Regions from separate parts of the Klebsiella quasivariicola genome, predicted to be linked through region 1. Evidence: riboswitches for the same ligand, from Rfam matches in the RefSeq annotation. Region 1 holds a riboswitch; the other holds the start of a gene.

Region 1 (3,658 bases):
GATCGTTGATGTAACGATACAGGTCTCGCTGGCTCTTCAGCAGGTTAACCACGTTTTCGTTGCCCCAGGTCGGCCAGTGGTGCTGAGCCATAATGATCTCAGCCTTATCGCCCCAGCGAACGATCGCCTGGTTGATATATTTTGACCACGGCAGCGGTTCACGGATCTTCGCCCCGCGCAGCGAGTAAGTGTTATGCAGGGTATGAGTGACATCTTCTGCGGATTCGATCAGTTTCTTCTCTTCGATATACCACAGCATTTCTGACGGTGCTTCGGAGCCCGGCGCCAGCATAAAGTCGTAGGTCAGGCCGTCGATGACTTCTTTCTGGCCGTCCTTGTCAATAATGTTGGTTGGCGCAATCAGGGTGACGGTACCCGCAGAGGTAGTGGTGCCCAGACCGGCGCCCACCTGGCCTTTGGCGTCGGGTTTCAGCAGGTTGCCGTACATATAGCTGGCGCGGCGGCTCATGACGTTCCCGGCCATGATATTTTCCGCCACGGCGGCTTCCATAAAGCCGGACGGCGCGTAGATTTTCACGTTGCCCGCTTTGACGTCGGCTTCATCAACCACGCCGCGCACGCCGCCGTAGTGGTCAACGTGGCTGTGGGTGTAGATCACCGCGACGACCGGTTTTTTGCCGCGGTTTTGGTAGTAGAGATCCATCCCAACTTTGGCGGTTTCTGCCGAGACCAGCGGGTCAACGACGGTGAGCCCCTCTTTGCCCTCTATGATCGTCATATTGGAGAGATCGAGGTTGCGGATCTGGTAGACCCCATCGGTCACTTCAAATAGGCCGCTGATGTTGATCAGCTGCGACTGCCGCCACAGGCTCGGGTTCACTGTCTCCGGCGCTTTTTCCCCTTCTTTGATGAAGGCATACTGACCCGGATCCCAGATGATATTGCCTTGTTCGCCTTTAATGACCTCCGGCGGCAGGGCGGCAATAAAGCCTTTATGCGCATTGGTGAAATCGGTGTTATCGGAGAAGGGGAGTTGATTGTAGAGGGCATCGTTCGCTTTTTTGGTCGCTTCGGTCGCCTCTTTGGCTGACGTATCCGCCCAGGCGGCGAAAGCGAGACTATTTAACAAACCCGCTAACGCTAACCCTTTAACTATCGGGGTCAATTTCATTGGAATCCTCATTAATGGCATGGTTCGTTCGGTTTAACCGATATAACGCAGGTGACTGTTTGTTACAGATTTTTTAAATATAACTATGCATTAACAAACATCCATTTTTGTTTACAAAAAAAGTGAGCTTTACTCCTTATGTAGTACGGCTACAGAAGGGAAAAGAAATCAGGTTGGCTTGTGTTACCGCGCCACATTTCGTACCCTGCTGACTGAAAATGTTGTACCGCTTTTATGACTCGGGGTGCCCTTCTTCGTTGAAGGCTGAGAAATACCCGTACCACCTGATCTGGATAATGCCAGCGTAGGGAAGTCAGAGACCGCAGGGTCATTGCTTCCCCCTCGTCTGGCGGGAGCAAACCATGCCTGAATTGCTGAATCCTGCGTCTGTCGCGCACCTGCGCCATCTGCTGCGCGCCCATTCCCCCCTTGTGCACTGCATGACTAATGACGTGGTGCAGACCTTTACCGCCAATGTCCTGCTGGCCGTCGGCGCCTCGCCGGCGATGGTGATCGATCCCCGCGAAGCGGCGCAGTTTGCCGCTATCGCCGATGCGCTGTTAATTAACGTCGGTACCCTGACCGAAGATCGCGCGGTGGCGATGCGCGCCGCGGTGGAACGCGCCCGCCAGGCCGGCAAGCCCTGGACGCTGGATCCGGTGGCCGTCGGTGCCTTGACCGTGCGCACGGCCTTTTGTCACGAGCTGCTGGCCCTGCAGCCGGCGGCCATTCGGGGCAATGCCTCTGAAATTCTGGCACTGGCCGGGATGAGCGCCGGTGGGCGCGGGGTGGATACCACCGATACGGCCGCCGCGGCGCTGCCGGCGGCCCAGGCGCTGGCCCGCCAGTTGACCACCATTGTGGCGGTTACCGGCGAGGTGGATTACGTCACCGACGGCGAACGGGTGCTTAGCGTGGCGGGAGGCGATGCGCTGATGACCCGGGTGGTGGGCACCGGCTGCGCGCTGTCGGCGGCGGTGGCGGCAAGCACGGCGCTGCCGGGAGACCAGCTGGAAAATGTAGCCGCTGCCTGCGGGCTGATGAAGCAGGCCGGGGAGATCGCCGCCCGCCAGGGAGGCCCTGGCAGCTTTATTCCGGCGTTTCTCGACGCGCTGTATCAGGAGGTGCAGGGATGAAACGTATCAACGCCCTGACTATTGCCGGCACCGATCCCAGCGGCGGGGCCGGTATCCAGGCCGATCTGAAAACCTTCTCCGCGCTGGGCGCCTACGGCTGCTCGGTGATCACCGCCCTGGTGGCGCAGAATACCCGCGGCGTGCAGTCGGTCTATCGCATCGAACCAGATTTTGTGGCGGCGCAGCTCGATTCGGTGTTCAGCGATGTGCGTATCGATACCACCAAAATCGGCATGCTGGCGGAGACCGATATTGTGGAAGCTGTGGCCGAGCGGCTGGCGCGCTACCGGGTGGCCAACGTGGTGCTGGATACGGTGATGCTGGCGAAAAGCGGCGATCCGCTGCTGTCGGCCTCGGCGGTGGAGACCCTGCGTCAACGATTGCTGCCGCAGGTGTCACTGATCACGCCGAATCTGCCGGAAGCGGCCGCGCTACTCGATGCCCCCCATGCGCGCAACGAGCGCGAGATGCTGGAGCAGGGGCGGGCGCTGCTGGCGCTGGGCTGTGGCGCAGTATTGATGAAGGGCGGCCATCTCGACGATGCCGAAAGCCCGGACTGGCTCTTCACCCGTGAAGGGGAACAGCGGTTTACCACGCCGCGGGTACAGACTAAAAATACCCACGGCACCGGCTGCACGCTCTCTGCGGCGCTGGCGGCGCTTCGCCCGCGTCATGCGGACTGGGCGGCCACCGTCGCCGAGGCGAAGGCCTGGCTGTCGGCGGCCCTGGCGCAGGCCGACTCTCTGGAGGTGGGCCACGGCATTGGGCCAGTGCACCATTTCCACGCCTGGTGGTAAATGGCAGCGCAACGGGACAGCAGAATCTCCTGAAAAAATGGCCCCCCGGCTGGAAAATAGGCTAAGTCGGTACCAGGCTTAACCTGCCCAAAAAAATTGGGTTGGGATAATGCATGCCGGCTTCGGCCGGCCTTACGGGAGATTGCTATGACTGATATTGCGCAGTTGCTTGGCAAAGATGCCGACAGCCTTTTACAGCACCGTTGTATAACCATTCCTGCCGACCAGCTGTATCTGCCGGGCGCAGATTATGTTGATCGGGTGATGGTGGATAACAACCGACCACCGGCGGTGCTGCGGAATATGCAGACTCTATACAATACTGGACGCCTGGGGGGGACCGGCTACCTTTCCATTCTGCCGGTCGACCAGGGCGTAGAGCACTCGGCGGGCGCCTCCTTCGCCGCCAACCCGCTGTACTTTGATCCGAAAAATATCGTCGAGCTGGCCATTGAGGCCGGCTGTAACTGCGTGGCGTCGACCTACGGCGTTCTTGCCTCCGTGTCGCGCCGATATGCGCACCGCATCCCTTTTCTGGTGAAGCTCAACCATAACGAAACGCTGAGCTACCCTACCGAATACGACCAGACCCT
Region 2 (3,658 bases), 2.1 Mb from region 1:
TAGTAGAGGGAGAACTGCTGGTAATCGCGGCCGGTCAGCACCCCGCCCCAGGTGTCGAAAATCATCACCGACTGCGCACCGGCTTTGATCTGCGCGTTGAGATACAGGGTGACGCTCTTCGCCAGCTTATCCAGCAGCGCATGCAGCGCCTGCGGTTCGGCGTACATCATCTTTTTGATCACGGTGAACGCTTTGCTGCTGCCGCCTTCCACCATGTAGGTCGCCAGCGTCCACGGACTGCCGGAAAAACCAATCAGCGGCACTTCGCCTTTCAGTTCGCGGCGAATGGTGCGCACAGCGTTCATGACATAGCCCAGTTCCTGCTCCGGATCCGGGATCGGCAGCTTGTCGACGTCGGCTTTGCTTTTTACCGGCGAGGTGAAGCGCGGACCTTCGCCTGCCTCAAAGTACAGCCCCAGGCCCATGGCGTCCGGGATGGTCAGGATGTCCGAAAAGAGGATCGCCGCGTCCAGCGGGTAACGGTGCAGCGGCTGGAGCGTCACTTCGCAGGCCAGCTCGGCATTTTTACACAGCGACATAAAGTCGCCCGCTTGCGCACGGGTGGCTTTGTACTCCGGTAAATAGCGGCCCGCCTGGCGCATCATCCACACCGGGGTGACATCAACCGGCTGACGCAGCAGCGCGCGCAGGTAACGATCGTTCTTCAGTTCGGTCATTTTTACATTCCTTTAGCGTTGATACGCCCAGTGTAACATGTCACTCGAACTCTGCCCGACACATCGCGACGGTATCTTCGATAAGCCGGCGCGCCACCGTCCCCGGCGGTGGCAGAAGCGGTAGATCGTCATAGCGATACCAGTCCGCGGTCAGTAACTCTTTTTTGTCGACCACGATATCGCCATCTGCGTAATCCGCCATAAAGGCGGTCATCAGCGACTGCGGGAAAGGCCACGGTTGCGAGGTCACGTAGCGCAGGTTTTTCACCCGGATACCGCTCTCCTCCATCACCTCGCGGGCCACCGCCTGCTCAAGAGTTTCGCCAACCTCAACAAACCCGGCCAGCACGGTGTGTATCCCGTTGCGATGTCGGGTGTGCTGCGCCAGCAGGATCGAATCGTCGCGACGGATAGCGACGATAATGCAGGGGGCAATTTGCGGGTAGTAGCGTTCACGGCAGTGGCTGCACAGCATCGCCCATTCGCTTTTGCTGGCATGCATCGGATGGCCGCAGTAGCCGCAAAATTTATGCGATCGATAAAATTCGGCGAGCTGGATCCCCCGACCTGCCAGCTGGAAAAGGCCCGGATCCTGATCCAGCACTTGGCGCAACGATCCCATGTCATGACGGCGATCCTGACGCACCATCCACACGGACTCGCCCTGCCACTCGCCAATATGCAGCGCATGCTGGCCGACAAGATCGAAATTAACCGCTTCGCCATGTGGTAATTCTCCACCAGGCAACCATAATTTTTGTTCGTGACTGACAACCCACCAGCCGCGATCTAATTTTTCAATAATACGATCCATATCTATTGCACTACCTTTGCTTCACTGGCATGTTGTTAACATTATATTTACATTTTGGTGAGCAGATTTTAAATCAAAACTAGCGGAGTCAATCATGCTAAACCAGCTGGAAAACCTGACGGAGCGCGTTGGCGGTAGTAATGAACTGGTCGATCGCTGGCTACAAGTGCGTAAGCATCTGCTCGTGGCTTACTACAATCTGGTTGGCCTGAAACCGGGCAAAGAGTCATTTATGCGGCTAAACGAAAAGGCGCTGGATGACTTTTGCCAAAGTTTGGTGGATTACCTCTCATCCGGTCATTTTAGTATTTATGAACGCATTATTGGCGAAATGGAAGGCGATACCCCACTTTTAGCCGCCAACCGGCTTTACCCACAGCTGGAAGCCAATACCCAGCAGATGATGGACTACTACGATACCTGCCTCGAAAACGCTATCGATCACGATAACTACCTTGAATTTCAGCAGGCGTTGTCGGATATCGGCGAATCGCTGGAGGCGCGTTTCGCGCTGGAAGATAAACTCATCGCCCTCGCCGTCGCCCATAATCTGAGCAATGACGTGCGCGATAATATTGCGCCGACCGCTTGAGTTGTGAACCGTTAACGAGTAATTTACGTACATTATCCCTCTGCGGAGGGATTTCATCTTGTCGGAGTGCCTATTTTCCACACGAAAGCTGAAGTGGAAAAGGCTGAGACCGTTTATTCGGGATCCGCGGAACCTGATCAGGCTAATACCTGCGAAGGGAACAAGAGTAAACTGCTGGTCGCACCTGCCCGTTCCGGGCTGGTCGCATCTGTTACTCCATCCGTCGTCTGACAAGCCATCTCCTTTTTTAACTGGAATGCGCTATGTCTACTACCAAACTCACCCGTCGGGAACAACGCGAGCACGCGCAGCGATTCATTGATACGCTGGCAGGTACCGCTTTTCCCAATTCGCGCCGCATCTACATTCAAGGCTCACAGGCTGATATCCGCGTCCCGATGCGTGAAATCCAGCTCAGCCCGACGCTCATCGGCGGCGATAAAGATAATCCCCGGTACGAAGCCAATGAACCGATACCGGTGTACGACACCTCCGGCCCTTATGGCGACCCGGAGATCAACATTGATGTCCGCCAGGGACTGGCAAAACTACGCCAACCGTGGATCGACGCGCGTAACGACTGCGCGCCGCTCAGCGAACGCAGCTCGGCCTATACCAAAGCGCGGCTGGCCGACGATGGCCTTGATGAACTGCGCTTCGGCGGCCTGCTGACGCCTAAACGCGCCGTCGCTGGCAAATGCGTGACGCAACTACACTATGCCCGCCAGGGGATCGTCACCCCGGAGATGGAATTCATCGCCATTCGCGAAAACATGGGCCGCGAGCGTATCCGCAGCGAGGTGCTGCGCCAGCAGCATGCCGGAGAAAGCTTTGGCGCCCGCCTGCCGGACAACATTACCGCCGAGTTCGTCCGCGATGAAGTCGCTGCCGGGCGAGCCATCATCCCGGCCAATATCAACCACCCGGAATCCGAGCCGATGATTATCGGTCGCAACTTCCTGGTGAAAGTGAATGCCAATATCGGCAACTCGGCGGTGACCTCTTCCATCGAAGAAGAGGTCGAGAAGCTGGTCTGGTCAACCCGCTGGGGCGCCGACACGGTAATGGACCTCTCCACCGGCCGCTATATCCACGAGACCCGCGAATGGATCCTGCGCAACAGCCCGGTGCCGATTGGTACCGTCCCGATTTACCAGGCGCTGGAGAAGGTCAACGGCATTGCCGAGAACCTGACCTGGGAAGCCTTCCGCGATACCCTGCTGGAACAGGCCGAACAGGGCGTCGACTACTTCACGATTCATGCCGGGGTGCTGCTGCGTTACGTGCCGATGACCGCGAAGCGGCTGACCGGGATCGTCTCGCGCGGCGGTTCCATCATGGCCAAGTGGTGCCTGTCGCATCATCAGGAAAACTTCCTCTACCAGCACTTCCGCGAAATCTGTGAAATCTGCGCCGCCTATGACGTGTCGCTGTCCCTCGGCGATGGCCTGCGCCCCGGCTCGATTCAGGATGCCAACGACGAGGCGCAGTTCGCCGAGCTGCATACCCTCGGCGAACTGACGAAAATCGCCTGGGAATATGACGTGCAGGTGATGATTGAAGGCCCCGGCCACG

What was found. Region 1 has a riboswitch for thiamine pyrophosphate ahead of thiM (hydroxyethylthiazole kinase). Riboswitches for the same ligand answer to the same signal wherever they lie in the genome.
Region 2: another riboswitch for thiamine pyrophosphate. It lies ahead of thiC (phosphomethylpyrimidine synthase ThiC); the one in region 1 lies ahead of thiM (hydroxyethylthiazole kinase).

Annotation. Positions count from the first base shown of each region.
Region 1 is NZ_CP022823.1:1,805,466-1,809,123, forward strand. It holds gene B8P98_RS09135 (alkyl/aryl-sulfatase) at 1-1,132, opposite strand, end outside; TPP riboswitch at 1,363-1,460, shown strand; gene thiM (hydroxyethylthiazole kinase) at 1,495-2,268, shown strand; gene thiD (bifunctional hydroxymethylpyrimidine kinase/phosphomethylpyrimidine kinase) at 2,265-3,065, shown strand; gene fbaB (class I fructose-bisphosphate aldolase) at 3,213-3,658, shown strand, end outside.
Region 2 is NZ_CP022823.1:5,242,383-5,246,040, forward strand. It holds gene hemE (uroporphyrinogen decarboxylase) at 1-677, opposite strand, end outside; gene nudC (NAD(+) diphosphatase) at 718-1,491, opposite strand; gene B8P98_RS26355 (Rsd/AlgQ family anti-sigma factor) at 1,586-2,083, shown strand; TPP riboswitch at 2,136-2,260, shown strand; gene thiC (phosphomethylpyrimidine synthase ThiC) at 2,347-3,658, shown strand, end outside.